Regions from separate parts of the Pseudomonas sp. PLMAX genome, predicted to be linked through region 2. Evidence: predicted binding sites of a transcription regulator. Region 2 holds the regulator's gene; each other region holds the start of a gene.
What was found. The regulator sigma-54, encoded in region 2, starts transcription at its own class of promoters, with help from an activator protein. The targets are predictions, from matches to a motif close to ANTGGCATNNANNTTGCTNT.

Region 1 (7,459 bases), 2.6 Mb from region 2:
CCGACTGGCTCTCGTGCTCAGCCTCGCGCAGCTCGTCGATGTCGACCTGGCCACGGGCGCCGATGATGATCGCCTCGTGGGGCTCGTCCATGGTCAGCACATGCAGGATGTTGCCGAACGGATCAAGTTGCGCGCGCACTGGCCGCGGCAGATCCAGCTGCCAGCTCAGCACGTGCTGGCGCTCGCTGTCGTGGGGGGTCAGCCGCAGGTACTGGATGCTCGCCCGCACCTGATCCTCGTAGTGATAGGTGGTCTCGTGGCTTATGGAAAGTCTCATGCAGCCTCCAGGTAGGAACTGTGAATGGCATTGCCCAGCTGGCGCACCAGCGGGATGAACTCGGTGAGCCAGGCATGCAGGCCTTCGTCGAGAATTTCGCTGATGCCGGTGTAGCGCAATCGCGCATCGATCTCCGCCGCCAGGCGCTGTGCCGGGCGGCCGTTGGCCCCCGGAAGCTGGGCGAGGATCTGGTCTATTTCTTCGGTGCAGGCGCGCAAAGAGCGCGGCACATCGGCGCGCAGCAGCAGCAACTCGGCCACATGCCGCGCACCGGGTGCGTCACGGTAGATCTCTGTGTAGGCCTCGAAAGACGACAAGGCCCGCAACAAGGCGCTCCACTGGTAGTAGGCGTGGGCCGTGCCGTCGCTGACCGCTTCGGCCTGGTCGCCGGCCATTTCATAGCGGGCATCGAGCAGGCGCAGGGTGTTGTCGGCGCGTTCGATGAACGTCCCCAGGCGAATGAAGCGGAACGCGTCATTGCGCATGATGGTGCCGTAGGACGCACCACGGAACAGGTGGGAACGCTCCTTGATCCACTCGCAGAAACGGCTCATGCCGTAGCGGCTCAGGCCCTGTTGGGCAATGCCGCGAATCTCCAGCCAGGTGGCGTTGATGTTTTCCCACATGTCGGCGGTGATGCGCCCACGCACCGCATGGGCACTGGCCCGTGCGGCGCCAAGGCAGCTGTAGATGCTCGCCGGGTTCTCCGCGTCCAGGGCAAAGAAATGCAACAGCCGTTCGGCATGCAGCGCGCCGTGGCGTTCGAGGTAATCATCCAGGGTGCCGGTGATCAGCAGCGGCATGGCCAGTTCGTGCAGGCCGTCGCCGCGGCCATCCTGCGGCATCAGCGACAGCGAATAACTGATGTCGAGCATCCGTGCGAGGTTTTCCGCCCGCTCCAGGTAACGCGACATCCAATACAAATCCGAGGCAGTTCTACTTAACATGTCAGGCTTCCTTCATTCCTCGACCACCCAGGTGTCCTTGGTTCCGCCGCCCTGGGAGGAGTTCACCACCAGGGAGCCTTCGCGCAGGGCGACACGGGTCAAACCGCCGGGTACGACCCGGGTTTCGCGGCCAGACAATACAAACGGACGCAGGTCGATGTGGCGTGGTGCGATGCCGCTTTCGACAAAGGTCGGACAGGTCGACAAAGACAGCGTCGGCTGCGCGATGTAGGCATGGGGCTTGGCGATGATGCGCGCGCGGAAGGCTTCGATTTCCGCTGCGGTGGCCGCCGGCCCCACCAGCATTCCGTAGCCGCCGGAGCCCTGGGTCTCCTTGACCACCAGCTCTGGAAGATTGGCCAGAACGTGGGAAAGTTCAGATGGATTACGACACTGCCACGTGGGCACGTTCTTCAGGATCGGTTCTTCGTCCAGATAGAAACGGATCATGTCGGTGACGAACGGATACACCGATTTGTCGTCCGCCACCCCGGTACCGATGGCGTTCGCCAACACGACATTGCCGGAACGATAGGACGACAACAGCCCCGGCACGCCCAGCATCGAGTCGGGATTGAACGCCAGCGGGTCGAGGAACGCATCGTCGAGTCGGCGGTAGATCACGTCGACGGCTTTCGGTCCGTCGGTGGTGCGCATGAACACCTTGTCGTCACGCACGAACAGATCCGCGCCCTCCACCAGCTCGACGCCCATTTCCCGCGCCAGGAACGCATGCTCGAAGAATGCGCTGTTGAAGCGCCCCGGTGTCAGCACCACGACACTCGGGTTATCGATCGGGCTGGAGCTTTTCAGGGTGTCGAGCAACAGGTTCGGGTAATGGTCGATCGGGGCGATGCGCTGGGCCGCAAACAGCTCGGGGAACAGGCGCATCATCATCTTGCGGTCTTCGAGCATGTAGCTGACGCCGCTGGGTGTACGCAGGTTGTCTTCGAGCACGTAGTAGGTGCCGTCACCGTCGCGCACCAGGTCGACGCCGGAAATGTGCGAATAGATATCCCGGTGCAGGTCGAGCCCCTGCATAGCCAACTGGTATTGCTCGTTGGCCAGCACCTGCTCGGCGGGAATGATCCCGGCCTTGATGATGCGTTGCTCGTGGTAGAGGTCGGCGAGGAACATGTTCAGCGCCTTGACCCGCTGGATGCAGCCGCGCTCGACCACCCGCCATTCACTGGCGGGGATGCTGCGCGGGATGGTGTCGAAGGGAATCAGGCGCTCTGTCCCCTGCTCATCACCGTAGAGCGTGAAGGTAATCCCGGCGCGATGAAACAACAGATCGGCCTCGCGTCGCCGTTGTGCCAGAAGCTCGTCAGGCGTTTCGGCCAGCCAACGGGCAAACTCCCGATAATGCGGGCGGACCTGGCCGCCGGCATCGTACATTTCATCAAAATAGGTGCGGATCATGCCGTACTCCTTGTCACCCGGACATCCAGGCCTTCGCAAGGCCCGTGCCATCGGCAGAAACGCTTAGATTTCAATCGGTTGGATATTCACTACGCGAGCACCGCACCAATCCTGTGCGGCAAATGCCCCAACCTGACTGCCCCCGCTTCATTGCAAGGCGTTGTTGTCGCCCATCACTAGCATATTCTGTAGGAGCCGGCTTGCCGGCGAAGGCGTCATTAGGTCATGCGGCGTTCTTCGGGGACGCCTTCGCCGGCAAGCCGGGCTCCTGCAAAACCGTGTGGAATTTCCATCGGCACAAACGAAAACGGCCAACCCGAAGGTCAGCCGTCATTGCCGAGTGTCACTGTTCATAAGATTATGCGAGTCGCCCTCGTACCTCCTGTTTCACACCCCAGCCTTCGATGATACCGCCCAGAGGCTCTACCACTGCCTCGAAACCCTGTTCGAAATCGCCGATGTCGTCGTAGGTCGCATACATGACCTTGCACAACTCCAGCGCCCAAGCGCCATCGTCGCGCACACTGACTTGCGCATCCAGGGATTCACCACGGTGGAAATGTCCTGCCGCCCTGCGTGCCCGCTCCTCGTCCGGGAAAATGGCGTAGAACTCGATGGGATGGAACCGGGAAAAGTCGAAACCGCCTTCTTTCATGCGGCGCAGCACACTGCTGCTGATGTCTTCTTGATAGGCTGTGCTCATGAAACGTCCTCCTCAAACTGATGGATAGACTTTCCGTACTCCCTGGGTGCGCGACCCAGAGGGTACGCACGAATCGACAACCAGATGTCGATGGGAAACAAGCATGGAGCTGACAAGACCAGACCTTAGCGATCCATTCGCTGATCTCGATTGCAGAGTAGCCCCAAGATAGAGGCGCTGCCAAGGCCTGGTTTTACAGCAGTCAAGGACAAGAAGTGGTTCAGATGGGGGTAATGCTGCGGATTTCGATACTGTTCTGGGTTTTCAGGTTTTTTACGCCTGCATCGCTGGTTCGCCCCTCCAGATCATTCAGATCCAGTTCGGCGGCCACAGGAAGGAGCCGTTCCTTGATGAGTCTGGCGGCCTGCTCGTGATTCGGGCACTCGTCGCACTCGAAGACTTCGTCGATTACTTCACCATGATCATCCACGAAAGTGACTTTCCACTTTTGCATCGGTGCCTCCTCGATAAAACCCATGAATGGGCCTACATCTATCTCGACCTTGGACGCCGGGCAAATGTTCCGGCGAGTGTTCTTTCGTCAGACGCGTACATTTCCTCGCGGCCCTGCGATGGCCCAGATGATCAGGCCCAGAACCGGCAGCAACAGGATCAACAGCACCCAGAAGATCTTCATCCCGGTCTCGGCGCCGCTTTTGAGCACGTTGATGATTGCCCAGATGTCCAAGGCAAGAATGATCAGGCCAACCAGGCTATTGAACGTGGAACCCATGATGACGCTCCCGAAGAGTGGTATGCCCTCATAGGATAGACGGCCCTGACCAGGGTTCCTTTTTTTTGACAGCTTTACCGATTCAGACGTGGATCGCCACTTTCAAGGCTTCCAGCGAGGGGGTGGCGGCGATGCCGACTTCGGCGCACAGCTCCAGTACCCGTGGCACGGCATTGCCGTAGACCAGGACCACTTGCAGTTCATCATCCAGCAACTGGCTGAAGTTCATCAGCGTGTAACCGCCGTTTTCCTTGTTCAGGCTGCTCATCTGCACCTGGATGCGATTGAGCGCGGTCAGGGCTTCGGTCTTGGCCAGCTGCTTGGGTTTGAGATTGAACTCCACCCCCGGGCCGAACGAGGCAACGATCTGGGCAAACAGGTCCATGTAGGTGTCGGCCTGGAACAGCACGGTCTCGGGCAGGCTGCCAACGACCACCCACTCACCCAGCGGGATCGGGAAAGTGTCGTCGTAGTTGATGTCCGGGTTGGCGCTCAGGAAAGCCGCTGGATCAGCGTAGGCCTGGGCCGCTTCGTCAGCGACTTTCTCGATTTCGTCATCGCCCATGCACCCGGAGCTGATGTTGCTGATGAGTTCGATGAGTGCGGCTTTCATGGGGGCGGATCCTGTAGCAAGTAATTTTCTGGGCGCGAAGGATAGCGCATTACGCCCGGCGATGGCGGCGAGCAAACATTGCTCGTGATCTTGACCCACATCAAGCGATCAGCCTACGAGTAGCGGCACAATAATGGCACCTTGCCAAAACTGTTTCCGCTATCAGAGAAGACCTCCATGGGTGCCTGGCTTAGCAACATCTCGTTGAAGTACAAATTCTGGGCGGTCAATGCGGTCGCCTTCGTCACCACGCTCCTGCTGGTGTTTTATGCCGTGCACCTCGAGCAACAGGCCCGCAGCCATGCCGCCCAGGCATCGGCCCAGGCTCAGGCGCGACTGCTCGCAGACTGGCCTGCCGGGCAGCCGCTGCCCAAGGCAGAGCATCTGCTGACTTTCGATCAGGGCCAGGCACCGATGCTCAACGGCCAGCCGCTGCAGGCACTGGCCGATGCCAACGGTTGGGTCGAGCTCAATGCGCTGCCGTATGTCGGTGACAACCTGCCGATCGGCGCCGAAGTCTTCACCCGCGAGGATGGCCAGCGGGTCGCGCTGATTGCCCATGGCCCAAGCCTGGCCCAGGTGTTTGGCGAGCGTTTCGCCAACTATGCGGTGGCGGTGTTCATCCTGATGCTGGCGATGCTTGGCGCCTCACAGTTGTTGATCCGTTTTTTGCTCAGCCAGCTCAATACCTTGAAGGACGTGATGCTGCACGTCGAAAAAACCGGCGACCTGTCGGCCCGCGTCCCGCTGACCTGCAGCGACGAAGTCGGGCAGATGGCCAACGCTTTCAACGCCATGCAGGCCGGTTACCAACGCGTGGTCGGCACCGTCGCCAGCACGGTCCGGCAACTGGACGACGGTGCCGCACGCCTGGCCTCGAGCATGAATGAAGTGCGTCACGGCATGCTGGGCCAGCAGAGCGAAACCGATCAGGCGGCGACGGCCATCAATGAAATGACCGCCACCGTCTATCACATCGCCCAGCACGCCGGTGCCACCCGCGACCTGTCGCAATCGGCCGACACCCTGGCCGGCAGCGGCCAGGAAGTGGTGATGCGCGTGCAGCGATCGATTGCCGGGCTGTCGACCGGGGTGCAGCAGACCGCCGAGATGATCCAGCGCCTGGCCGAGGACAGCCAAAAGATCAACGGGGTGGTCAATGTGATCCACAGCATTGCCGAGCAGACCAATCTGCTGGCGCTGAACGCGGCGATCGAAGCGGCCCGGGCCGGTGAAATGGGCCGTGGATTTGCGGTGGTCGCCGATGAAGTGCGCAACCTGGCCAAGCGCGTGCAAACCTCCACCGATGAAATCACCGTGATGGTGTCTGCTTTGCAATCGGGCACTCGCGATGCGGTGGACTTCATGCAGGAGAGTTCATTCAAGGCCGACGAATGCGTACAGCAGGCGCAGGAGGCCGGGGCCGCGTTGGCGCAGATCACCGGGGCGGTGGCGCAGATGCGTGAAAGCAACACCCAGATCGCCGTGGCGGCCGAGCAACAGAGCCAGGTGGCCGAAGAGATGAACCGCGCGGTGGTGAGCATTCGCGATGTGACCGAGAATACGGTGCGCCAGACTGTCAGTTCGGCAACCACCAGTGACGAGCTGGCGGCGTTGGCCGGTCAGTTGAGCAAGGCGATCGGGCAGCTCAAGCTGTAACGGCCAACATCGAGAATGCCCATGATCGCTATCGCTTCGATAGCCAAGCTTGATTCGCCGCCTGCAATGACCGGGCCTATCCTTGATTCATCAGTTCAACATGGATCGAGGATCAGCATCATGGGTAAACGTCACCCCAACCTTCCCGCCTGGCAATGGCGTGCCTACCCGAACAATCACCAGCACCCGACCAACCTGGTGCTGCACCTGATCGCCGTGCCGTTGTTCATCGTCGCGTTCCTGCTGATCGTCACCGGGGTGTTCGGCCTGAACCTGGCGAACTTCGCCATCGGCATCATCGGCGTGATCGCCGCACTGGGTTTGCAGCGTCACGGCCATACCCTGGAGCTGCAAGCCGCCGAGCCGTTCAGCGATCGTAAGGATGCGGTCTCGCGCCTGCTGGTCGAGCAGTTCCTGACCTTCCCGCGATTTTTTCTCAGCGGCGGCTGGTGGCGCGCCTGGCGGGAGCGCCACCGTCGGCACTGATCAGGCGAATTGATCAGGCGAACACTGTCACCGTCTGCCGGCTCATGGCAATCAACCGCCCCTCCTCGTCCCACAGCTTCGCCGCGGCATGGCCGTAGCCGTCGGCGGCATGTTCGGTTTCAACCAGGTACTTGCACCAGTCCAGAGTGCTAAGCGCCAGTAACGGCTGGACGAATTCGATGGTCCAGGTCAGCGTGCTGCCCATCGCCGGTTGCTTGAGGAACGGCATCAGGGCCGGTGGCCAGGCATCGACCAGCGCGAGGATATGGGCCTCGGTGACCGGCTCCTCCTTCACATCGCCGCGCAAGCGCACCCAGCCGCCCATCTGACGGGATGTACTGCCGGAAAACGGCAGCCCGCCAACACTCCAGCGCATCGCCAGATGCTGCATGAATTGCGGGACCACGCCCTCGATGAAAGGCAGTTCCTGGCAGTCCTCCCAATGCTTCATCTCTGGCGCCGGTTCTGCCTTTACCTTCACTTGCGATGGACGCGAAGCGCCGAAGCTGCCCTGGACCAGGGTCACCACCTGGCCCTTCTGCATCGCCCGGCCCAGCACCTGGCTGACGGCCTTGCCCTCGCGCAGTACATCGACTTCAAAACTGACCGGCACGTCGGG
Region 2 (7,459 bases):
CGCAAAACCCCGGTGGTCGAGCGACGGGCGAAGAACCTCGGCATCCCCCACCTGTATCAGGGCCGCGAGGACAAACTGGTGGTGCTCGACGAGCTTCTTGGCCAACTCGGCCTAAGCTATGAGCAGGTCGCCTACCTCGGAGACGATTTGCCGGACCTGCCAGTGATCCGCCGCGTCGGCATGGGCATGGCCGTGGCCAATGCCGCCAGCTTCGTGCGCGAGCACGCTCACGGCATCACCCAGGCCCGAGGTGGCGAAGGTGCCGCCCGTGAATTCTGCGAATTGATCCTGCGCGCCCAAGGCCGTCTCGATGAGGCTAACGCCGCGTACCTGTGAGCCAGATAATGCTAAGTAAAAAGTTTCGCAACATACTGGTGTTCGGTAGCATCACGGCGATTTTCGCTGCGGTCGGCTACTGGAACATCAGCCCGGAACGCTTCCTCGACAAGCCGGTCGTGCAAGTCGATGAGAGTGCGATCGACTATTACGCCACCAACGCCCACAGCGTACAGTTCCTGCCGGACGGCAGGCTGCAGTACGAGATGACGTCGGACAAGGTCGAGCACCTCAAGGCCACCGAGGTGACGCTGCTGACAAACCCCGACCTGAACATGTTCCGCGGCACCGAGTTTCCGTGGCACGTGCAGAGCGAAAAAGGCGAGGTCAATCCCGACGGCACTGAGGTCGAGTTGATCGATTCAGTACGCATTACACGTTTTGACGAGAAAAATCGCAGGACGCTGATCACCACCACTCGCATGACCGTGTTCCCGCAGCAGCAATATGCGCAGACCGAGCGAGACGTTAGAATCGACGGCGCTGGCGGTGTATCGACTGGCAAGGGAATGAAGGCGTATTTGAAAGAAAGCAGGATACACCTGCTATCGAACGTAAGAGGACAGTATGAGGCTCGTTAAAACCCTCCCTATTTTGCTCAGTCTGGGCGCTGCACTGGGAAGCGTGAGCGCCTGGGCTCTGCCGGACGATCAACAGCAGCCTATTCGCATTCAGGCCGACGATGCCCAGCTGGACGACAAGCAAGGCATCGCCACGTACACCGGCGACGTCATCATCACCCAGGGCTCGATGAAGGTCACCGGCAACAAGGTGACCATGACCCGCGCGCCGAACGGCGACATCGACGTGGTGACCTCGGTGGGCAACCTGGCTTACTTCGAGCAAATGCAGACGGCTGGCGACGCCAAGCCGGTGCAGGGCTGGGGCGTGACCATCCAGTACCTCGCTCCGCAAAACCGCGTCGTGCTGATCGACAAGGCCAAAGTCATCGACAAGGACAACAACGTCACCCAAGGCGAGAAAATCGTCTATGACACCGAGAAGAAACTGGCCAGCGCCGGTCGCGCCACAGGCAGCAAGGTGACCGAGTCGCGTCCGCGCATCGACATGGTGATCCAGCCGAAAAAGAAAACCGACGAGCAAAAGGCCCCGTAATGGCAACTCTGAAAGCCCAGCACCTGGCCAAGAGCTACAAGAGCCGCCAGGTCGTGCGTGACGTCAGCCTGTCCATCGACAGCGGCCAGATCGTCGGCCTGCTCGGCCCCAACGGCGCCGGCAAGACCACCTGCTTCTACATGATCGTCGGCCTGGTACAGGCCGATCAGGGCCGCGTGCTGATTGATGACCTCGACGTCAGCCACCAGCCGATGCACGGTCGCGCCAAGGCGGGCATCGGCTATCTGCCACAGGAAGCGTCGATCTTCCGCAAACTGTCGGTGGCCGACAACATCATGGCCATCCTCGAGACCCGCAAGGAACTCGACAAGGCCGGTCGCCGCAAGGAACTGGAAAGCCTGCTGCAGGAATTCCACATCAGCCACATCCGCGACAACCTCGGCATGAGCCTGTCCGGCGGCGAGCGCCGCCGCGTGGAAATCGCCCGGGCACTGGCCACCAACCCGAAATTCATCCTGCTCGACGAACCGTTCGCCGGCGTCGACCCGATTTCGGTGGGCGACATCAAGCAGATCATCCATCACCTCAAGGCCAAGGGCATCGGCGTACTGATCACCGACCACAACGTCCGTGAAACCCTGGATATCTGCGAAACCGCCTATATCGTCAACGATGGCCAACTGATCGCCGAAGGTGACGCTGAAACCATCCTGGCCAATGACCTGGTCAAGGAAGTGTACCTGGGGCACGAATTCCGTCTGTAAGCGTCGAGGTGTCCGGCGGGTCGACCGAGCGCTCGGCGCAATAAAAAATCAACCTTTTTTTATTGTTACAGCGCTCTAGGCAAACGCCGCGGTTTCGGGCATATAATTTGCTTATGTTTGGCGCTCCGGCGCCCTGTAGTGGATGGCGCATGTGCGCCGGCGAATAAGGTGTTAAGCCCCTGCCATGAAACCATCGCTAGTCTTGAGAATGGGCCAGCAGCTGACGATGACACCGCAGCTGCAACAGGCCATCCGCCTGCTCCAATTGTCGACCCTGGACCTGCAACAGGAAATCCAGGAGGCCCTGGAGTCCAACCCGATGCTCGAGCGCCAGGAAGAAGGCGACGACTTCGACAATTCCGACCCGCTGGCCGACAACGCCGAACACAAGCCCAGTACCGACATCCAGGAACCCTCTTACCAGGAAACCGCCCCGACGGTCGATAACCTCGAGGAAGGCGACTGGAACGAGCGAATTCCTAACGAACTGCCGGTCGACACCGCCTGGGAAGACGTGTACCAGACCAGTGCCAGCAGCCTGCCGAGCAACGATGACGACGAGTGGGATTTCACCACCCGCACATCGGCGGGCGAGAGCCTGCAAAGCCACCTGCTGTGGCAATTGAACCTGGCACCGATGTCCGACACCGATCGCCTGATCGCCGTGACCCTGATCGACTGCATCAACAACCAGGGTTATCTGGACGAGACGCTGGAGGAGATCCTCGAAGCCTTCGATCCGGAACTGGACATCGAACTGGACGAAATCGAAGCCGTCCTGCACCGCATCCAGCAATTCGAACCCGCCGGCATCGCTGCCCGCAACCTGGGCGAATGCCTGCTGCTGCAATTGCGCCAGCTACCCGCCAAGACGCCTTGGCTGGCCGAGGCCAAGCGCCTGGTCACCGACTACATCGACTTGCTCGGCAGCCGCGACTACAGCCAGCTGATGCGCCGCATGAAGCTCAAGGAAGACGAACTGCGCCAGGTGATCGAACTCGTGCAGAGCCTCAACCCGCGCCCTGGCTCGCAAATCGAGTCGACCGAAGCCGAATACGTGGTACCCGACGTGATCGTGCGCAAGGACAACGAGCGCTGGTTGGTGGAGTTGAACCAGGAGTCGGTGCCGCGCCTGCGGGTCAACGCCCAGTACGCAGGCTTCGTGCGCCGTGCCGACACCAGCGCCGACAACACCTTCATGCGCAATCAGCTGCAGGAAGCCCGCTGGTTCATCAAGAGCCTGCAGAGCCGCAACGAAACCCTGATGAAAGTGGCCACGCAGATTGTCGAGCATCAGCGCGGCTTCCTGGAGTACGGCGACGAGGCCATGAAACCGCTGGTGCTGCATGACATCGCCGAAGCGGTCGGCATGCACGAGTCGACGATTTCGCGGGTGACCACGCAGAAATTCATGCATACCCCTCGGGGCATCTATGAACTGAAATACTTTTTCTCCAGTCACGTCAGCACCTCCGAGGGCGGAGAATGCTCGTCCACGGCGATTCGCGCGATCATCAAAAAACTGGTGGCGGCGGAAAATCAGAAAAAGCCGTTGAGTGACAGCAAGATCGCTGGTTTACTGGAGGCACAAGGCATTCAGGTGGCTCGCCGCACCGTCGCCAAGTACCGCGAATCCCTCGGGATCGCGCCTTCGAGCGAACGCAAGCGGTTGATGTAGGGCCACGCCACAGCGTTCCAGTGGCAGATCATCTGGATCTGCCGCTTTATGCACTGGCAACGAAGGAGAAGCTGTATGCAAGTCAACATCAGTGGACACCAACTGGAAGTGACCGAACCTCTTCGCACCTACATCGGCGAAAAACTCGAACGATTGGAGCGACATTTCGACAAGATCACCAACGTGCAAGTCACGATGTGCGTCGAAAAGCTGAAGCAAAAAATCGAAGCCACGCTGCATATTCCCGGCAATGAGGTCGTCGCAAACGCGGAACATACTGATATGTACGCAGCTATCGACTTACTGACCGACAAGCTGGATAAACAACTCAAAAAGCATAAGGAAAAGACCCAGAGCCTCCTCCAGGGCGCTACGGGTCGTTAACACTCCCAACCCATGATCCGACTTGAAAGCATCCTGACCCCCGGCCGTTCCCTGGTGAACGTGCCGGGCGGCAGTAAAAAGAAAGCCCTCGAGCAAATTGCCAACCTGATCGCCCGGGAAGTGCCGGATCTGGAGATGCAAGATGTCTTCGAGGCTTTGATTGCCCGTGAAAAACTCGGTTCGACCGGTTTTGGCAACGGCATCGCCATTCCCCACTGTCGCCTGAAGGGCTGCACATCGCCCATCAGCGCCTTGATGCACCTCGACGCCCCTATCGATTTCGACGCCATCGATGGCGCCCCGGTTGACCTGTTGTTCGTGCTACTGGTCCCGGAAGCCGCTACCGATGCGCACCTGGAGCTTTTGCGCCAGATCGCCAGCATGCTCGACCGCAAGGAAGTGCGCGAAAAACTGCGCAGTGCCGCGAGCAATGAAGCCTTGTATCAGGTTGTCCTGGACGAGCAAAACGGTCACTAATCATGCGCTTGATCATCGTCAGCGGTCGTTCCGGCTCAGGTAAAAGTACCGCCCTCGACGTCCTCGAGGACAACGGCTACTACTGCATCGACAACCTGCCTGCCGGTTTGCTGCCCGAACTGGCCGAGCGCGCGCTGATTCACACCGAGCTGGCGCAACCGCTGGTTGCCGTATCCATCGATGCGCGCAACCTGCCAAGTCACCTGTCGCGTTTCCCCGAGCTGCTGGCCGAAGTGCGCAGCCGCCACATCCAGTGCGATGTCCTGTACCTGGATGCCGACGAGGAAACCCTGCTGAAGCGTTTCTCGGAAACCCGCCGCCGTCACCCGCTGAGCAATGCCAACCGCTCACTGGCCGAGGCGATCAACGACGAGACCACCCTGCTCGGGCCGATTGCCGACCTGGCCGACCTCAAGCTCAACACCACCAGCCTGAACCTGTATCAACTGCGCGATACCATCAAGCTGCGCCTGCTGAACCAGCCGGAACCCGGTACGGCATTCCTCGTCGAGTCGTTCGGGTTCAAGCGTGGCATGCCGGTCGACGCCGATCTGGTATTCGATGTGCGCTGCCTGCCCAATCCTTACTGGAAGCCGGAACTGCGCGAGCAGTCCGGGCTCGACCAACCGGTGGCCGATTACCTGGCGGCGCAACCCGATGTCGAGGAGATGTTCCAGGACATTTCTACGTACCTGCTCAAATGGCTGCCACGTTTTGCCGCCAGCAACCGCGCCTATGTCACTATTGCCATTGGCTGCACCGGCGGCCATCACCGCTCCGTCTACCTGACTGAACGTCTTGGCCAGGTCCTGCAGCAATCCCTGAAGAACGTCCAGGTTCGCCACCGCGACCTCAGCTAAAGGATTCACACCGCGATGCCTGCTCTGGAAATCGAAATCATCAACAAGCTGGGCCTGCATGCCCGCGCTTCGGCAAAATTCGTTGGAATCGCCGGTCAATTCAAGGATTGCACGATCAGGGTAGGACGCACGCCAGAGACCACCGTCGACGGTAAAAGCATCATGGCGATGATGATGCTGGCCGCCGGCAAGGGCACCAGGATTTACCTGAGCACGGAAGGCGAGCAGGAACAGGAAGCGCTGGATGCGCTGGTGAAGTTGATCAACAACTACTTCGACGAAGGCGAATAAAGGTCAAGATCAAAAGATCGCAGCCTGCGGCAGCTCCTACATGGGATCGTGTTTACCTGTAGGAGCTGCCGCAGGCTGCGATCTTTTTAGGCCAACGCCGTATCCATCACCATCATCAGGCAAAACCCGATCAGCAGCCCAAGGCTTGCCAATTTGTCGTGACCATTGCGGCGCGACTCGGGAATCACTTCGTGGGTGACCACCAACAGCATCGCCCCCGCTGCCAGCGCCAACCCCAAAGGCAACAACAGTTCGGCCAGGCTCACCAGCCATGCGCACAACAGCGCGAACACTGGCTCCACCAACCCTGACGCCGCACCGATCAGGAAGGCCTTGAAACGCGACATCCCTGCCCCGGCCAGGACCAATGCGATCACCAACCCCTCCGGCACATCCTGCAAGGCGATGCCCATCGCCAGGCTGTCGGCGTCAGGCATGCCGCCACCGGCCGACACGCCGACCGCCATGCCTTCGGGGATGTTATGGGCAATGATGGCAAACACGAACAGCCAGATCCGTGGCGCAATGACCGGATGCTCCACGGTGCCGACGAGCATTTGCGGTGAAGCACCCGAGACCTGGCAATCCACCAGGAACAGACCGAAGGCGCCGAGCAGGATGCCAAGACACATCAGGCCGCTGGCGGCCCACGGACTCATGCCCAGGTTTTCTGCCGCGGCAATGCCCGGCATGATCAGCGAAAACGCTGTCGCCGCGAGCATGACGCCAGCACCAAAGCCCAGCAGCGAATCGCTGAGTGCCTGGGGCATGCGCCGGATCACCAGCACCGGCACAGCCCCGAGCGCCGTGCCCAGGGCGCAGATCGCACCGCCCTGCAACGCCCGCGACAGCCGCGGTTCAAGGTCCAGCCAGGCCAGCCCATGTGCAACCAGCAAGCTCATGCCCGCCAGCAGTAACAGCGATCCGAATGCGTAACGAAACATTCGTCCACTTCCGATCGCCAGCGTTTCAGTGCCCATAATCAGCCTTGGGTTGTTTTTATAAAGGACTCAGGCCAGTGCCGCTTGATAGCGCGCCGCAACTTCCGGCCAATTGATCACGTTGTAGAACGCGCTGATGTATTCCGGACGGCGGTTCTGATACCGCAGGTAATAGGCGTGTTCCCACACATCCAGGCCGAGGATCGGCGTATTGCCGTTCATCAACGGGCTGTCCTGGTTGCCGCTGCTTTCCACGACCAGGGTCTTTTGTGGGGTTACGCTCAGCCACGCCCAGCCACTGCCGAAACGAGTCAACGCCGCCTTGGTGAAAGCGTCCTTGAAACTGTCGAGGCCACCCAGCTGCTCATCGATCGCCTTGGCCAGCGCGCCTTCAGGCTTGCCGCCGCCGTGCGGCGCCATGACTTCCCAGAACAATGAATGGTTGGCGTGGCCGCCGCCCTGGTTGATCACCGCCGCACGGAGCTTCTCCGGCAGTTGCTGCACGGCGGCCACCAGCTTTTCCACTGGCCACTCGGCGAACTCGGTGCCCTCGACCGCAGCGTTGAGGTTGTTGATATAGGTCTGGTGGTGTTTGGTGTAGTGGATCTCCATGGTCTGCGCATCGATGTGCGGTTCCAGGGCGTCGTAGGC
Region 3 (7,459 bases), 2.7 Mb from region 2:
CGATCCAGGGCCTGGGCAACCCCCCAGGTTTCCGGCGTGGCGTAGTAATCCAGGGCCAGGGCCTGCAAGGTCGAGCGAGCCGCCAGGCCGCCATCGGCGCACTGGCTGACGCCGTCGGCGATGGCGAACAGGAAGCCCTTGCTGGCCGCCAGCGCCGGGGCCGGCGTGACCAGGCGCAAGGCATCCTGGTTCTCTTCGCGCGGGCCGATGGCGCTGGCTTGGGCAAAACTCAGTTGCAGGCTCATCGCGCTGTCAGACCCGTGCAGCCGTCACGGCGGCCGAACCCCAGGTTGTCCTCCAGCGGCGTTTTACGCCATGCAGGCCGAACCAGGCGAGCACTCCCAGGCTGGCGAACAACCACAAGGCCATCTGGTAGCTGCCGGTGCTCTGCTTGATCGCGCCCATGCCGGCTGCCAGGGCAAAGCCACCGATGCCGCCGGCCATGCCGATCAGCCCGGTCATCACGCCGATCTCGCGACGGAAACGCTGGGGTACCAACTGGAACACCGCGCCGTTGCCTGCACCCAAGCCGAGCATGGTGCACACGAACAGGGCCAGTGCGGCATAGGAACTCGGCAAGTTGAATCCAACGGCCGCGATGCAGATGGCCGCGACGGTGTACATCGCGAGCAGGGTGCGAATGCCACCGAAGCGATCGGCCAGGGCGCCGCCCAGCGGCCGCATCAGGCTGCCGCCGAATACACAGGCTGCGGTGTAGTAACCGGCAGTGACCGGGCTCAGGCCGTATTGGTCGTTGAAGTAACCGGGCAGGGCGCTGGCCAGGCCGATGAAACCACCGAAGGTCACGCTGTAGAAAAACATGAACCACCAGCTGTCGCGGTCGCCCAAGGCCTTGAAGTAATCGGCCATGGACTTGGCTTTTGGTCGCTCAGGCGCGTTTTTCGCCAGCCAGGCGAAGACGATCAGCGTCAGGATCAATGGGATCAGCGCAAAGCCGAACACGTTGCTCCAGCCAAAGGCAGCAGCCAGCACCGGTGCTATCAGCGCCGCCAGTACGGTGCCGGAGTTACCGGCCCCGGCGATGCCCATGGCCTTGCCCTGATGTTGCGGCGGGTACCACTGCGATGCCAAAGGCAGGGCGACGGCGAAGGACGCGCCGGCCATGCCGAGGAACAGCCCCAGCAGCAAGGCTTGCTCGTAGCTGTGGATGCCCAGTTTCCAGGCGCCGAACAGCGCACAGATGACGATCACCTGGCCGATCAGGCCGGCGGTCTTGGGTGACAGGCGATCAGCCAGCATGCCCATCGCAAAGCGCAGTACCGCGCCGGCCAGAATCGGCGTGGCGACGACCATCCCGCGTTGCTGGGTGGTCAGGTGCAGGTCGCCGGCGATCTGTACGGCCAGCGGGCCGAGCAGGTACCAGACCATGAAGCTCAGGTCGAAATAGAGGAAGGCCGCGAACAGTGTCGGGGTGTGGCCGGATTTCCAGAAGCTTGAATTCATCGCGCACCTCAGCTGATAGGAGTCTCGAACGGGGGCCAAAACAAAAAAAACGCCGCCACCTGATTCGCCATGGGGCAAATGAGGTGAGCGACGTCTTTGTCGTAGGTGGGGCAACCGCCGTTGGTTACCTGTAGTGAATACCTAGCGAGATCTGTGCCAACCGAAAAGATCGCAGCCTGCGGCAGCTCCTACAATTGGAATGCCTACCCCTGTAGGAGCTGCCGAAGGCTGCGATCTTTTGCCGTTCAGCCCAACAACTCACTCATGGCAATGATCTGCTCCGCCACCTGGATCAGCTTCTGCTGGCGGCTCATCGCCTGGCGACGCATCAGGGTGTAGGCCTCTTCTTCGTTGCAGTCCTTCATCTTCATCAGCAGCCCTTTGGCCAGCTCGATGCGCTTGCGCTCGGCCAGTTGCTGGTCGCGGGCGTGCAGTTGTGCGCGCAGGGCCTGGTCGCTTTCGAAGCGTGCCATGGCCACGTCGAGAATCGGTTGCAGGCGCTGTGCGTGAATGCCTTCGACGATGTAGGCACTGACCCCGGACTTGATCGCCTGGCGCATCACATCGGGGTCGTGTTCGTCGGTAAACATCACGATCGGCCGTGGTTGGTCGCGGCTGACCAGCACCACTTGCTCCATGACATCGCGGCTCGGTGACTCGGTATCGATCAGGATCACGTCCGGGCGCACCGTTTCGACGCGTTCGGGCAGGTCGATGGTCAGCCCGGATTCGTCGATGACCTCGAAACCGGCCTCGGTGAGGGCGGCTTTCAGGCGTCCGACTTTTTTCGCGGTGTCGTTGATCAGCAGGATACGCAACATGTTCGCAGTCTCCTGTTCAGCGGCTGGCGAGAAGGGGCGAGCTGTCGCTCAAGGCGTTCAGCTTGAAGCCGCGGGCATAACCGGCCGGGTCCGAACCGTCCCAGACCTTGCCGTCGATCAACTGGCTGCTGCGCATCTCGTTGCCCGGGGCGGCGACACCGACGGCGCTGGCGGCTTCACGGTATAAGCCTAGTTGTTGCACCTGGCGGGCTACGGCGAGGTAATCGGGGTCGTCGCGCAACAGGCCCCAGCGACGAAACTGGGTCATGAACCACATGCCATCGGACAGGTACGGCAGGTTGACTTCCCCCTGCCCATGGAAGCGCAGGGCGTGCGGGTCTTGCCATTGATTGCCCAGGCCGTCGGCGTAGTCGCCCAGCAACCGCGGTTCGATGCACGCCAGCGGCGCATCGAGGTACTGCGGTGCGCTGAGTAATTGCGCGGTACTGCGGCGATTTTCGCTGCTGTCGTCGATGAAGCGGCTGGCTTCGAGAATCGCCATCACCAACGCGCGGGCAGTGTTGGGGTATTGCTCGACAAAGGCGCGTGTACAGCCGAGGACTTTTTCCGGGTGGTCGGGCCAGATGGCCTGGGACGTGGCCAGGGTAAACCCGAGGTCCTGTTTCACTGCGCTGTCGGCCCAGGGCTCGCCGACGCAAAAGCCGTCGATGCGCCCGGCCTGCAGGTGCGCGACCATTTGCGGTGGCGGCACCACCACGCTGTCGACGTCGTGCAGCGGATGAATGCCCTGGCTCGCCAGCCAGTAGTACAACCACATGGCATGGGTGCCGGTGGGAAAGGTCTGGGCGAAGGTCAGTTTTGGGCGACTTTGGTGCACGTGCCGGTCCAATGCTTCAGGACTGGTCACGCCGGCGGCCTGCAGGCCGTGGGAGAGATTGATGCTCTGGCCGTTCTGGTTCAGGCCCATGAGCACCGCCATGTCGGTGGGGGCCACGCCGCCGATGCCCAGGTGCACGGCATAGATCAAGCCGTACAGGCTGTGGGCGGCATCGAGTTCGCCGCTGACCAGTTTGTCCCGCAGGTTGGCCCAGGACGACTGGCGCTTGAGGTTCAAGGTCAGTCCATAGGGCTGGGCGAAGCCCTGGGTGGCGGCGACCACCACCGAAGCGCAGTCGCTCAGGGCCATGAAGCCGAGGTTGATTTCGCTCTTTTCCGGAGCGTCGCTGCCATTGACCCAGGCCAGGGGGCCGAATGAGGGTTCGTTCATCGATTTCGCACCTTCCAAAAAAAACGTCGTCCCGGACCCCGCAAGAGCAGGGCCGGCTGACGACGCCATTGTCCTGGCACGCATTCCGCCGTTGGCCTGCGTGCTGATGCCTGTGCTGGTGCAAGGCATATGCCATCGCCCGCTGATTTTGTCGCGCGCCTCGCTTGCGACCCCGATGCGCGGGTATAATCGCCGCCTCATTTCGCCGCCAATCGAGTCAAATCCGCCCATGTACACCCTGGCCCGTCAGCTGTTGTTCAAACTTTCCCCGGAAACCTCCCACGATCTGTCCCTGGACCTGATCGGCGCGGGCGGGCGTCTGGGGCTCAACGGTTTGCTGTGCAAGGCCCCGGCAAGATTGCCGGTGAACGTCATGGGCCTGGAGTTCCCGAACCCGGTGGGCCTGGCCGCCGGTCTCGATAAGAACGGCGCCGCCATCGACGGTTTTGCACAATTGGGTTTTGGTTTCGTCGAAATCGGCACCATTACCCCGCGTCCGCAACCGGGCAATCCGAAACCGCGGTTGTTCCGTCTGCCGGAGGCCGAGGCGATCATCAACCGCATGGGCTTCAACAACCTGGGCGTCGATCACCTGCTGGCCCGCGTGGCGGCCGCCAAATACAAGGGCGTGCTGGGCATCAATATCGGCAAGAACTTCGACACTCCGGTCGAGCGTGCGGTCGACGACTACCTGATCTGCCTGGACAAGGTCTATGCCCATGCCAGCTATGTGACGGTCAACGTCAGCTCGCCCAATACCCCGGGCCTGCGCAGCCTGCAGTTCGGTGACTCGCTCAAGCAGCTGCTGGCGGACCTCGCCACCCGTCGGGCCGAACTGGCGCTGCGCCATGGCAAACACGTGCCGCTGGCGATCAAGATCGCCCCGGACATGACCGACGAAGAAACCGCGCAGGTTGCGCAAGCGTTGATCGAAACCGGGATGGACGCGGTCATCGCCACCAACACCACCCTGAGTCGCGTGGGCGTCGAAGGCATGGAACACGGTGACGAGGCGGGCGGTCTGTCCGGCGCACCGGTGCGTGACAAGAGCACGAACACCGTGAAGGTGCTGGCTTCGGAGTTGGGTGGGCGCTTGCCGATCATTGCAGCGGGCGGTATCACCGAAGGCAAACACGCAGCGGAGAAAATCACCGCGGGTGCGAGCCTGGTGCAGATCTACTCGGGCTTCATCTACAAGGGCCCGGCGCTCATCCGCGAGTCGGTAGACGCCATCGCTGCCCTGAGATAACCCGGTCCCTGTAGGAGCTGCCGCAGGCTGCGATCTTTTGATCTTGACCTTAAAAAAGCAAGATCAAAAGATCGCAGCCTTCGGCAGCTCCTACAAGGGCATTGCGAGCAGACATAAAAAAGGGCCCCTTCTAAGGAGCCCCTGGGCCGTAGCCCGCCGTCCGGATGGGACGTGCGTGGTTAATTCGCTACAAATCAGATTGTGTGTCGGAGTGTGTGCCCTGTGTTAGCCGACGGCGTGAAGTTCGTTGAGTCTGTGGATTCCCGCAGTGCCGGTCATACCGTCCCAGTTGTCGCCGCGTCCTTCTCGCCAGCCGTTAATCCAGGCTTGGCGTACCGACGGTAGAGTAAATGGGCAAAGCTCACGGGATTTACCACCAACGCCATATTGATATCCGCGCAAAAATGCTCTTTCCAACGGATCACGCTTAAGTCTTCTCATAGGGTGTTGCCCTCACTTGTTGACTGTATGTATCGCGTTGACCTCAATCGAGGTCTGGCAGAAAAAACCTGCCGTTGGGGCTCGTTGCCGGCGTGACGAGCCAAGGTGTTGACGTCATTGCGGCGCCAACCTGTGTTGAGTTCTAACCAATGCGTCACATCGAGGGAATGATCGTTTTGTCATAAGGACGTAACCGTTAATGTGCTATGGCACTAAGTAACATGATGTTTGTGGCGTCTTTATTGATCAAACCCCGGTATGATCGGCCCTGCGTTGGATGATCAGGTTAATCCTTTGCTGAGAATGCCTCCCGTTGCCGGGACGGACTATTCGACGAAGGGTCGACTTATGTCATTTTGTTGCATCAACCTTTTTATCTGTCCTTGCATCTAAGCTCATTTAACCCGGGCAGCAAGGGTGGAATGGCACACCCTCGTGCCACGCGGGCGCTCTTCGAGAAAAGCGCCTGATTGAAAACCGGGCCGGCAATGCGTTGCCGGTCCACTCAGCAAAGGCTCCGAATTCCCATGTCCGATCGTTTCGAACTCTTCCTCACTTGCCCTAAAGGCCTTGAAGGCCTGCTCATCGAGGAAGCCGTCGGGCTTGGCCTTGAGGAAGCGCGTGAGCACACTTCTGCCGTGCGTGGCATGGCCACCATGGAAACCGCTTATCGCCTGTGCCTGTGGTCGCGCCTGGCCAACCGGGTGCTGCTGGTCCTCAAGCGTTTCCCGATGAAAGACGCCGAAGACCTCTACCACGGCGTGCTGGACATCGAGTGGCAGGACCACATGCTCAATGACGGTACCCTGGCCGTCGAATTCAGCGGTCACGGCTCAGGCATCGACAACACCCACTTCGGCGCCTTGAAGGTCAAGGACGCCATCGTCGACAAACTGCGCACCCCGCAGGGCGACCGTCCATCCATCGACAAGCTCAACCCGGACCTGCGCATCCATCTGCGCCTGGATCGCGGTGAAGCGATCCTCTCGCTCGACCTTTCCGGCCACAGCCTGCACCAGCGCGGCTATCGCCTGCAGCAAGGTGCGGCACCGCTGAAGGAAAACCTCGCGGCGGCGATCCTGATCCGTTCCGGCTGGCCGCGTATTGCCGCTGAAGGCGGCGCCCTGGCTGACCCGATGTGCGGTGTCGGCACCTTCCTGGTCGAAGCGGCGATGATCGCTGCCGACATCGCACCGAACCTGCGCCGCGAGCAATGGGGTTTCACCGCCTGGCTCGGCCACGTGCCGGCACTGTGGAAAAAGCTCCATGAAGAAGCCAGTGAACGTGCGGCGGCCGGCCTGGCCAAGCCACCGTTGTGGATTCGCGGTTATGAAGCCGACCCGCGCCTGATTCAACCGGGTCGCAACAACGTCGAGCGTGCCGGCCTGAGCGAGTGGATCAAGATCTACCAGGGCGAAGTTGCGACCTTCGAGCCGCGTCCGGACCAGAACCAGAAAGGCCTGGTGATCTGCAACCCACCGTACGGCGAGCGCCTGGGCGACGAGGCGAGCCTGCTCTACCTCTACCAGAACCTCGGCGAACGCCTGCGTCAGGCGTGCCTGAACTGGGAAGCGGCGGTGTTCACCGGCGCCCCGGACCTGGGCAAGCGCATGGGCATCCGCAGCCACAAGCAGTATTCGTTCTGGAACGGCGCCTTGCCGTGCAAGCTGTTGCTGATCAAGGTATTGCCGGATCAATTCGTCACCGGCGAACGTCGTACCCCGGAACAGCGTCAGGCTGAGCGTGAGCAGGCGGCCTACGACCAGGCGCCGAGCGAGCCGCAAGAGCGCCAGTACAACAAGAACGGCAACCCGATCAAACCGACGCCGGCACCGGCGCCGGTGATCGAGCAGCCGCGCCTGAGCGAAGGCGGGCAGATGTTTGCCAACCGCCTGCAGAAAAACCTCAAGGCGCTGGGCAAGTGGGTCAAGCGTGAAGGCATCGACTGCTATCGCGTCTACGATGCCGACATGCCGGAATACTCCATGGCCATCGACCTGTACCACGACTGGGTCCACGTCCAGGAATACGCCGCGCCGAAATCCATTGATCCGGAGAAGGCCTCGGCGCGCATGTTCGACGCCCTGGCGGCGATCCCGCAGGCCCTGAACGTCGACAAGAGCCGCGTGGTGGTCAAGCGCCGCGAGCGTCAGAGCGGTACCAAGCAGTACGAGCGCCAGGCCGCCCAGGGCAAGTTCGTCGAGGTCAACGAAGGCGGGGTGAAGCTGCTGGTCAACCTCACCGATTACCTCGATA

Region 1: a site for sigma-54 is predicted at 2,679-2,698, ahead of DKB71_RS24915 (circularly permuted type 2 ATP-grasp protein). Genes of this name have one in related genera too.
Region 3: a site for sigma-54 is predicted at 3,631-3,650, ahead of DKB71_RS24600 (CmpA/NrtA family ABC transporter substrate-binding protein). Genes of this name have one in related genera too.

Annotation. Positions count from the first base shown of each region.
Region 1 covers NZ_CP064949.1:5,500,760-5,508,218, forward strand. The annotation lists gene DKB71_RS24905 (transglutaminase domain-containing protein) at 1-277, opposite strand, end outside; gene DKB71_RS24910 (alpha-E domain-containing protein) at 274-1,224, opposite strand; gene DKB71_RS24915 (circularly permuted type 2 ATP-grasp protein) at 1,237-2,646, opposite strand; gene DKB71_RS24920 (ribonuclease E inhibitor RraB) at 3,005-3,349, opposite strand; gene DKB71_RS24925 (hypothetical protein) at 3,570-3,803, opposite strand; gene DKB71_RS24930 (PLDc N-terminal domain-containing protein) at 3,891-4,082, opposite strand; gene DKB71_RS24935 (hypothetical protein) at 4,165-4,695, opposite strand; gene DKB71_RS24940 (methyl-accepting chemotaxis protein) at 4,873-6,354, shown strand; gene DKB71_RS24945 (Mpo1-like protein) at 6,475-6,840, shown strand; gene DKB71_RS24950 (acyl-CoA thioesterase) at 6,854-7,459, opposite strand, start outside.
Region 2 covers NZ_CP064949.1:1,056,009-1,063,467, reverse strand. The annotation lists gene DKB71_RS04730 (KdsC family phosphatase) at 1-336, shown strand, start outside; gene lptC (LPS export ABC transporter periplasmic protein LptC) at 345-917, shown strand; gene lptA (lipopolysaccharide transport periplasmic protein LptA) at 904-1,452, shown strand; gene lptB (LPS export ABC transporter ATP-binding protein) at 1,452-2,177, shown strand; gene DKB71_RS04710 (RNA polymerase factor sigma-54) at 2,362-3,855, shown strand; gene hpf (ribosome hibernation-promoting factor, HPF/YfiA family) at 3,931-4,239, shown strand; gene ptsN (PTS IIA-like nitrogen regulatory protein PtsN) at 4,252-4,716, shown strand; gene rapZ (RNase adapter RapZ) at 4,719-5,576, shown strand; gene DKB71_RS04690 (HPr family phosphocarrier protein) at 5,592-5,867, shown strand; gene DKB71_RS04685 (ZIP family metal transporter) at 5,954-6,847, opposite strand; gene DKB71_RS04680 (superoxide dismutase) at 6,878-7,459, opposite strand, start outside.
Region 3 covers NZ_CP064949.1:5,435,752-5,443,210, reverse strand. The annotation lists gene DKB71_RS24615 (protein kinase domain-containing protein) at 1-245, opposite strand, end outside; gene DKB71_RS24610 (NarK/NasA family nitrate transporter) at 253-1,464, opposite strand; gene DKB71_RS24605 (ANTAR domain-containing response regulator) at 1,710-2,285, opposite strand; gene DKB71_RS24600 (CmpA/NrtA family ABC transporter substrate-binding protein) at 2,302-3,513, opposite strand; gene DKB71_RS24595 (quinone-dependent dihydroorotate dehydrogenase) at 3,743-4,762, shown strand; gene rmf (ribosome modulation factor) at 4,988-5,203, opposite strand; gene rlmKL (bifunctional 23S rRNA (guanine(2069)-N(7))-methyltransferase RlmK/23S rRNA (guanine(2445)-N(2))-methyltransferase RlmL) at 5,731-7,459, shown strand, end outside.